3 regions of the Mesorhizobium sp. B1-1-1 genome follow, and region 1 is predicted to be linked to each of the others. Evidence: predicted binding sites of a transcription regulator. Region 1 holds the regulator's gene; each other region holds the start of a gene.
The links. The regulator PhoB, encoded in region 1, activates phosphate uptake and scavenging genes when phosphate is short. The targets are predictions, from matches to a motif close to TGTCATNNANCTGTCAT.

Region 1 (3,221 bases):
GCCAGCAGCAGCGCCTCTGCATCGCCCGCACGGTGGCGGTGAAGCCGGAGGTCATCCTGCTCGACGAGCCTGCCTCGGCGCTCGATCCGCTGTCGACCGCCAAGATCGAGGAGCTGATCGATGAGCTGCAGGCCGACTATACGATCGTCATCGTCACCCACAACATGCAGCAGGCGGCGCGCGTGTCGAAGCAGACCGCGTTCATGTATCTGGGCGAGTTGGTCGAGTTCGACCGCACCGAGAAGATCTTCACATCGCCCCGCGAGAAGCGCACGCAGGACTATATCACCGGCCGCTTCGGCTGATCCCAGGCATACGAGGACCAAGATCATGGCCGAACACACAGTCGCAGCCTTTGACGAAGATCTCGGACAGATCAGCAGGCTGATCCGCGACATGGGCGATCTCGCCTCATCGATGGTCGGCGGCGCCACCAAGGCGCTCCTGAATTCCGACAACGCGCTCGCCCAGCGCGTCGTCTCCGACGACGCCATCATGGACGCGCGCCAGCGCGAACTCGACGACCGCGCCATCACCCTGATCGCCAAGCGGCAGCCCATGGCGGACGATCTGCGCCATGTCGTCGGCTCGATCCGCATGGCGGGCGATCTCGAACGCATCGGCGATCTCGCCAAGAACATCGCCAAGCGCGTCGGCACCGTCGGCCTTGCCGCCACGCCGCGCGACCTGTCGCACTCCATCGACGCCATGGCGCAGCTTGTGCTGATCCAGGTGCAAGGCGTGATCGAGGAGTATGCGGCGCGCGATGCCGCGGCACTTGCGAAGCTGCGCGCCGACGATGAACGCATCGACGTCAAATACACGTCGGTCTTCCGCGAGCTGCTGACCTACATGATGGAGGATCCGCGCAACATCACCGCCTGCACGCATCTTTTGTTCTGCGCCAAGAATCTCGAGCGCATCGGCGATCACGTGACCAACATTGCCGAAAATGCCTATTATGTGCTGACCGGCACGCAATTGCCCGCCAATCGCCCGAAGCAGGACGAGACGGCGATGTCGGCGCCAGCGGCTTGACGGCAGGGGTGACCAGTCGATGATCGCGCCACGCATCATGGTGGTGGAGGACGAGGAGCCGCTGGGTGTGCTGCTCCGTTACAATCTGGAATCGGAGGGTTATCAGGTAGAGGTGGTGACGCGCGGCGACGAAGCCGAGATCCGCTTGCAGGAGAATGTCCCTGACCTTCTTGTGCTCGACTGGATGGTGCCGGCGGTGTCCGGCATCGAGCTCTGCCGCCGTCTCCGGATGCGGCCCGAGACCGAGCGGCTGCCGATCATCATGCTGACGGCGCGCGGCGAGGAAAGCGACCGGGTGCGCGGTCTCTCCACCGGCGCCGACGACTATCTGGTCAAGCCGTTCTCAACGCCGGAATTCATGGCACGCGTCAAGGCGCTGCTGCGCCGCGCCAAGCCCGAAGTTCTGTCCAGCGTGCTCAAGGTCGGCGACATCGTGCTCGACCGTGAATCGCACCGGGTCTACCGCAAGAAAAGCGAGATCCGGCTCGGGCCGACCGAGTTCCGCCTGCTCGAATTCATGATGCGACATCCCGGCCGCGTGTTCTCGCGCAGCCAACTGCTCGACAATGTCTGGGGCGAAACGATCTATATCGACGAGCGCACCGTGGACGTGCATGTCGGCCGGCTGCGCAAGGCGGTCAACAATGGCCGCATGCCTGACGTGATCCGCACCATTCGGGGCGCGGGGTATGCGATTCGCGAAGACTAGGGATATGTCACGCAACGTTCTCGCCCACGCCTGATTTCGCCTGTGCCCCCGGCGCGAAAATCTCCTGGTCGACGAAGGTCAGCGCGCGCATGGCGCAGCCCTCGCGGATCAGTGGCAGTTCGTTCGGCTCGGTGTCGAAGGAAATCGATTTCGAGTGCTGGCCGCCGGCGGTCTGGGCAATGGCCTCGCGCAGAGCCGGCTCGATCAGGTCGAAGGCGGCGGCGCTGACGCCGACCATGGCGACCGGCGCCGGATCGATCAGCGCGAACAGGCTGCCAAGGCCGTAACCCAGCGCCTCGCCGGCCTTGCGGTAGGCTTCGCGCTCCGGCCCGTCCTTTTCGCGCGCCGAGGCCGCCAGGGTGCGCATGTCGGCGTCGCTGACGTCGACGGGCTCGGTGTCCTCGCCAAGCTGCCTCGCGTTGCGCCAGATGGCATAGTTGCCGGCATAGGCCTCGACGCAGCCGCGCCGCCCGCAGCGGCAGAGCGCCCCGCCGGGGCGATGGATCATGTGGCCGAACTCGCCTCCGGATGAATGGGTGCCGGTGAACAGTTCACCCTTCAGCACCAAGCCCATGCCGATGCCGTGCGACAAAAGGATGGCGATGAAGTCGTCGCGGTAGCGCTGGGGATCGCGCCAGCGCAGCGCCACCGCCATCATGTTGCAATCGTTCTCCATGGTGGCGGGAATGCCGAACTCGGCCTCCAGTATGTCGGCGAAGGCGATGTCGGTCTGCGGCGTGATCGGCGACCACAGCATGGTGCGCGCATCCGTGTCGGTGATGCCCTGGATCGCCAGCGCGATACGGGCGATGCTGCCGACGTCGAGGTCGGGATCCTCGAACCGCCGCCTGACGATGGCCACGCATTCGCCGATCAGCGCCTCGCGCGACAGGGTGAGCGTGTCCAGCCGGCGCTGCTCTTCAGATATCACCTGGCCGGCATAGTCGATGACGGCGACGGAGAGAAAATTCAGCGACAGCACCACGGTCATCACCGCCGCGGCTTCAGGGTTGAGGCTGAGGCCGACCTGCGGCCGGCCGCGTTTCAGCGCACCGGCCTCGCTCGGCTTGCTCTGCGCCAGGATGCCTTCGCCAATCAGGTCGGAGGAGATCGCCGATATGGTGGAATGGCTGAGCCCGGTGGTCGCGGCAATCTCGGTGCGCGAGGGCTGCCCGGCACGGCGCACGGCCGCGATCACCATCGCCCGGTTGCGTCGGCGCAAATCGTCGTGGCGGATTCCGACCGACATGTTTCTCGCATCCTCCCCGTCGCCGCGTTCTCTCCCCAGGATCCCGACGACCGTCAAATACTGGCAGAACCGGCCTTGGCTGTCATTATTTATTCCGGAGCTCGAAAAAAATTCACGAGGACATCAAAATACATCAGAATCGACGTTGACAGCGTTCCGACGATGGACCAGTGTTTTTTCGAGGCTCGAAAAAATAGAGCCTTTGTGCCGGCCTACGGGCCTGTT
Region 2 (3,221 bases), on a different contig from region 1:
GCTCGAAGCCGCTCGCCACCAAGCCGAAACTCTCGAGCGACGAGATGAAGGCCTATGCCAGGCGCCTGACCGAATTCGGCGAATGGTGCGCCGAGCAAGGCATGCCGCTTTCCTATCATCATCACATGGCGGCGGTGGTCGAGACCGAGCCGGAGCTCGACGCCTTCATGCGCCATTCCGGAGCGGGCATTCCGCTGCTGCTCGATGCGGGCCATCTGGCCTTTGCCGGCGGCGATGTGCTGCGCGCCATCGACAATCACCACAAGCGCATCAGCCATGTGCATGTGAAGGATGTGCGCATGGGCGTGATCGAGAAGCTCGACCGCACGAAGCAGTCCTTCCTCGACGCGGTGGCGCTTGGCGCCTTCACCGTGCCGGGCGACGGCTCGCTGGATTTCGGCGCCATCGTGCAGCGTTTCGCCGACCACGGCTATGAAGGCTGGTTCGTGGTCGAGGCCGAACAGGACCCGAAGAAGAACCCGCCGCTCAAGATGGCGCAGGTGGGCCACAAGGAGTTGATGCGGGTGATGACGGCGGCCGGCTATACGGTCGAGACGCAGGGCTTCCCCGATGTCTGATCGGGTTCTCGCCAGGCCGGGCTTGCTGTAGGTTGCCGCGATGAAAGATTCCGAGCACCCCTTCTTCCGGCCATTGTGGCGGCGTGTCGCCGTCGTCGCGGTGTGCGTCATCTGGTCGATCATCGAATTCGCGAGCGGCACGCCGTTCTGGGGCGTGATCGCGCTGGGCTTCGCCGGCTATGGCGTCTGGCAGTTTTTTTATCTCTACAAGCCGGCCGACGAGAACAAGGCGCCCGCCGAAGTCGAACCGAAGGAGTAACCGGATGTCGAAGCTGCTGGTCAAAGCCGACAAGGGCCATGGCCGTGTCGCGCACGTCACGCCGCAAAGCGCCGGCTGGACCTATGTCGGGTTCGACCTGCATCGGCTGAAACCGGGCGAAACGGCTTCGGGAACAACGGACGATCGCGAAGTCTGCCTGGTGTTCGTCACCGGCAAGGGCACGGTCGCGGCCGGCGGCAAGGATCTCGGCCTGCTCGGCCAGCGCATGTCGCCCTTCGAAGGCAAACCATGGTCGGTCTATGTGCCGCAGGGATCGGACTGGTCGGTGACGGCTGATAGCGGACTGGAACTGGCGGTCTGCTCGGCGCCGGGATTGAGCGGCGGCCTGCCGGTTCGCGTCATCGGGCCTGACGACCTCGGCCAGGAGGTGCGCGGCAAGGGCACCAATACGCGCTACGTCACCAACATCCTGCCCGAGGGCAAGCCGGCCGATTCGCTGCTGGTGGTCGAGGTCATCACGCCCGGCGGCCATACGTCGAGCTATCCGCCGCACAAGCACGACCAGGACAATCTCCCTAACGAATCCTATCTCGAGGAAACCTATTATCACCGCCTCAACCCGCCGCAGGGCTTTGCTTTCCAGCGGGTCTATACCGACGCCGACAAGGACGGCTCCCGCGCGCTGGACGAGGCGATGGCGATCGAGGACGGCGACGTCGTGCTGGTGCCCAAGGGCTATCACCCCTGCGCGGCTTGCCATGGCTACGACCTCTACTATCTCAACGTCATGGCCGGCCCGAAGCGGACGTGGAAATTCCACAATGCGCCCGAGCACGAATGGCTGATGAAGGCCTGACCGTTGCGCGTTCACGGCTGAACCTGTTGGTCCAGATCAGAAAAATCGTCGGCTAAGGACCGGCGGGGTCGATTTGCCTTCGAAAACCCTTCAAAGCTTCGTCAATCCGTCATGGAAATCACCTATGGCAACGGGCTGACGAGGATTTTCGATGCGCTACGCCATCTACTTCACCCCCCAACAGGACGAAAAATTGGCGCGGATCGCCGCCAACTGGCTGGGCCGTGACCCGTTCGGCGCCGCGACGCGACCGGTGGAGGCGGTGGGCGATTTGTCGGCGGCGGAAGTCGCCTTCCACACCGCATCGGCACGGCGCTATGGTTTTCACGCAACGCTGAAAGCCCCTTTCCGGTTAGCGGCCAACGAAACCGAAGCCTCGTTGCGCGCAGCGCTCGACGCCTTTGCCCAGGCGACGCCCGTTGTGATGATCCCGCGTCTCGTCGTCAGCCAGATCGACGGTTTCTTCGCACTGGTGCCGGAGGCGCCATTGCCTCCGCTCAATCGCTTCGCCGATGATGTGGTGCGCGATTTCGACCGCTTTCGCGCGCCGTTGACGGAGGCCGAGATCGAGCGGCGCAGCCCGGACTCGCTGAAGCCGGGCGAATTCCGCAATCTCTGCCAATGGGGCTATCCTTACGTCTTCGAGAGCTTCCGCTTTCACATGACGCTGTCCGGCAGGGCCGGGCCACAGGAAAGCCCTCGTCTTCGCCTGGCAATCGAGGGCCTGTTCACCGAGGTGCTGCGCCAGCCGGTTCCGGTGGACGCGCTGACGTTGTTCATCGAGCCCGAACCCGGCGCCCCGTTCATGGTGCTTTCCCAGCACGCGCTCGGGCGCCGTCCGGCCAGAAAAACCGCCTGAAGCAACAAGCCGCAAAGGCGAGAAAAAACCAAGGACTGCCTAAGATGACCGCCGACACCATTCTGAGCAACGCCCGCATCGTTCTTGCCGACGAGATCATCGACGGTTCGCTCGTGATGCGTGACGGTCTGATCGCCGACATATCCGCCGGCGTCGTGCGAGCCGGCGAGGACATGGCTGGCGACTTCATCATTCCGGGACTGGTCGAGCTGCACACCGATCACCTGGAAGGCCACTATGCGCCGCGGCCCAAGGTGCGTTGGAACCCGATCGCCGCCGTGCTCGCCCATGACGCGCAGGTGGCGACGGCAGGCATCACCACCGTGCTCGACGCCTTGCGTGTCGGCATGGACGAGGATGCCGATCTCAACGCCGCCGACATCCGCAAGCTCGCCGATGCGATCGAGGACAGCGTGCGGATGGATCGATTGCGGGCCGATCATTTCATCCATCTACGCTGCGAGGTCTCGGCGCCGGATTGCCTCAGGGCCTTCGCCAATTTCGAGACGGACGAACGGGTGAAGCTCGCCTCGCTGATGGACCATGCGCCAGGCCAGCGCCAGTTCGTCAACCTCGAAACCTACGCCTACTACTATCAGCGCAAGCTGAAGCTGACCGATCACGATTTCCAGAAATTCTGCGAGAAGCGGATGGGCGAATCGGCCCGGAATTCGGCCCCGAACCGCGTCTTCATCGCCGCCGCCTGCC
Region 3 (3,221 bases), on a different contig from region 1:
GTCGCTGAGCCGCTCGTAGAGCGCGGTGAGGATCGCGAAGCAGCAAGAAGCAAGGCGCGCGCCCTGCTGGCGCAGCTTAACCTGCCGGAAAAACTCTGGGCATTGCCGCCGGCGACCTTCTCCGGCGGCGAGCAGCAGCGCGTCAACATCGCGCGCGGCTTCATCACCGGGCACCCGATCCTGCTGCTCGACGAGCCGACAGCTTCGCTCGATGCCAGGAACCGCGAGGTGGTGATCGAACTCATCGCCGCCAAGAAGGCGGCAGGCGTCGCCCTGCTCGGCATCTTCCACGACCATGATGTGCGCGAAGCGGTGGCCGACCGCATCATCGACGTCACCGCCTTCGCCCCGGGAAAGCTCGCCGCATGAGCAGGAAATTGTCGGAGACGCCGCTGGTCCACCCGACGGCGGACGTGGAGAATTCGACGCTTGGCCGGTGGACCGAAATCGCCGACCGCTGTCGGGTTTCGGAAAGCGAACTCGGCGACTATTCCTACATGATGCAGGACTGCGCCGTCTGGTGTGCGACGATCGGCAAATTCTCCAACATCGCGGCAAGCGTGCGCATCAACGCCACCAACCACCCGACCTGGCGACCGACGCTGCACCACTTCACCTACCGCGCATCGGACTATTGGGACGATGCCGAACACGAGAGCGAATTTTTCGCTGAGCGCCGCGCCAGGCGCGTCACAATCGGCCACGACACATGGCTTGGCCATGGCTCGACAGTCCTGCCCGGCATCACCGTCGGCGATGGCGCCGCCGTCGGCGCCGGAGCGGTGGTATCGAAGGATGTCGCTCCCTACACCATCGTCGCCGGCGTGCCGGCAAAGCCGATCCGCGAGCGCTTCGACCGCCGCACCGCCGAGCGCTACCAGGCGCTTGCCTGGTGGGATTGGGACCATGCGAGGCTGCGCGCCGCACTCGACGATTTCCGTCAGCTCGAGGCCGAAGCTTTCCTGGAAAAATACGGTGGATGACGGTGGTGAATGGAATAGGGCTGCTCACTATTCGCATCCCTTACATAGAGTTCGGGCAGGGGGCTGTCTTCTCGAGCCGCCTGCCTTCCGCAGCTTCAGGGACATGGAGCACTTCGAGGAACTGATGGTCCTGGCCTGATCGCGCACGACACGGCTGTGGGTGGTAACAAAACTGACATCAATCCGACACCGCAGGTTCATGGCGCTGCGCTAGCGAGGGTCAACAGGACCTTCAACCGCGACTGGACGGGAACGCACCATGTCAGCCACGCTCGAAATCCGCGGCGTCACCCGACGATTTGGCAAGAACACCGCCGTTAACGATGTCAGCATCTCGATCCCGCAGGGTCAGATGGTCGGCGTCATCGGCCGTTCCGGCGCCGGCAAGTCGACGCTTCTGCGTATGATCAACCGCCTCATCGATCCCAGCCATGGATCGATTTTCTTCGACGGAGCCGAGGTCTCGCAATTGCGCGGTTCGCCGCTCAGGCGCTGGCAGCGCGACTGCGCCATGATCTTCCAGCAATTCAACCTTGTGCCGCGCCTCGACGTGCTGACCAATGTGCTGCTCGGCCGGCTGAACCATCGTCCGACCCTGTCGAACCTTTTCGGCATGTTCTCGCGGACCGAGTGTGCGCAGGCGGTCGCCGCCCTCGAGCGGCTCGATATCGCCCGTACCGCGCTGCAGCCCGCAGGCACCTTGTCGGGCGGCCAGCAGCAGCGTGTCGCCATTGCCCGCGCCATGATGCAGCAGCCCCGGGTGATCCTGGCCGACGAGCCGATCGCTTCGCTCGACCCGCTCAATGCCAAGGTGGTGATGGATTCGCTGCAGGACATCAATTTGCGCGAGGGCATCACCGTGGTCACCAACCTGCACACGCTGGACACCGCCCGCACCTATTGCAACCGCATCATCGGCATGGCCGCGGGCAAGGTCGTGTTCGACGGGCCGCCGGAGGAGCTTAACCGCGAGGCCGTCCGTCTCGTCTATGGCGCCGACAGCAATGGCGGCGAGATATCCGAGGCCATCACCTCGACCAGCGTTGCCTTCAAGCAAAAGATCGCCGCATCCGCCGGACCGCTCGAACCCGCATTCCCGGGTTACTGAGAGCGACCTGGATCGCCAGCCCGCGTCAGGGCACCCGTCAAAATCACCAACGCCGCCGGCGCGGGGCCGGAACCTACAGGAGAGAAATCAGATGTTCAGGAAAATGGTTTTCAGCGCCGTTTCGGTGCTTGCAATGGCCACCGGCGCGGCGCATGCCGCCGATATGAAGGAATTCCGCGTCGGCATCCTCGGCGGCGAGAACGAAACCGACCGGCTGCGCAACTACCAGTGCCTGGCCGATCACCTGAAGGCTGAATTCGGCTTCGAGAAGGTCTCGCTGTTCCCGGCCGCCGACTATGACGGCGTCATCCAGGGCCTGCTCGGCGGCACGCTCGACTTCGCCGAACTCGGCGCTTCCGGCTATGCCAGCGTCGTCCTCAAGGATCCCAAGGCGGTAACCCCGATCCTCACCACCCAGCAGACCGACGGCGCGACCGGCTACTATTCGATCGGCCTGGCGCTGAAGTCCTCCGGCATCACCGACATCAAGTCGGCCAAGGGCAAGAAGCTCGGCTACGCCGATCCGGATTCGACCTCCGGCTACCTGATCCCGCTGACGCAGATTCCGAAGGACACGGGCGCGTCGAACGAGACCTTCTTCGCCTCGACCCAGTTCAATGGCGGCCATGAGAACAATGTGCTCGCCGTGCGAGACGGCAAGGTCGACGTGGCCGTGGACGATTCCTCCGGCATCGGCGACTTCAAGGACGGCTACACCTCCGGCACCTTCCACAAGGAAGTCGCCAAGGGCGCCGTCGACCCCAACGACTTCGTCGAGGTCTGGCGCTCGGGCCTGATCCCGAACGGTCCGCTGGTCGTGCGCACGGCGCTCGGCGACGAGATGACGGCCAAGCTGGCGGCCTTCTTCACCGACCTGCCCAAGAAGGACAAGGCTTGCTTCGAAGGCGTCGAAGGCGGTGATTTTACCGGCTACGTTCCGGTGAAGGCGGATTTCTATAACGTCATCGTCGAAGCCCGTAAGGCAGCCATCGGCGGCTAAAGGCAGAAGTCAGGAAGGGCGGCGTCGAGAAAACGCCGCCCTTCTTGCATCTCCGACCATGACCCTTTCCCTGACAGCTCCTTCCGGCGCCACGCACCAGATGGCCGACGCCTGGCGTCGCCAGACCTCC

Region 2: the regulator PhoB is predicted to act here: its motif matches at 1,751-1,767, upstream of FJ986_RS27780 (DUF1045 domain-containing protein).
Region 3: the regulator PhoB is predicted to act here: its motif matches at 1,157-1,173, upstream of phnC (phosphonate ABC transporter ATP-binding protein).

Annotation. Positions count from the first base shown of each region.
Region 1 is NZ_VFWW01000015.1:30,156-33,376, forward strand. It holds gene pstB (phosphate ABC transporter ATP-binding protein PstB) at 1-305, shown strand, start outside; gene phoU (phosphate signaling complex protein PhoU) at 331-1,038, shown strand; gene phoB (phosphate regulon transcriptional regulator PhoB) at 1,058-1,747, shown strand; gene FJ986_RS26715 (ROK family protein) at 1,755-2,996, opposite strand.
Region 2 is NZ_VFWW01000017.1:18,276-21,496, reverse strand. It holds gene iolE (myo-inosose-2 dehydratase) at 1-578, shown strand, start outside; gene FJ986_RS27790 (DUF3329 domain-containing protein) at 619-837, shown strand; gene iolB (5-deoxy-glucuronate isomerase) at 842-1,654, shown strand; gene FJ986_RS27780 (DUF1045 domain-containing protein) at 1,806-2,513, shown strand; gene FJ986_RS27775 (alpha-D-ribose 1-methylphosphonate 5-triphosphate diphosphatase) at 2,558-3,221, shown strand, end outside.
Region 3 is NZ_VFWW01000018.1:40,433-43,653, forward strand. It holds gene phnL (phosphonate C-P lyase system protein PhnL) at 1-369, shown strand, start outside; gene FJ986_RS28465 (DapH/DapD/GlmU-related protein) at 366-983, shown strand; gene phnC (phosphonate ABC transporter ATP-binding protein) at 1,243-2,091, shown strand; gene phnD (phosphonate ABC transporter substrate-binding protein) at 2,183-3,091, shown strand; gene phnE (phosphonate ABC transporter, permease protein PhnE) at 3,150-3,221, shown strand, end outside.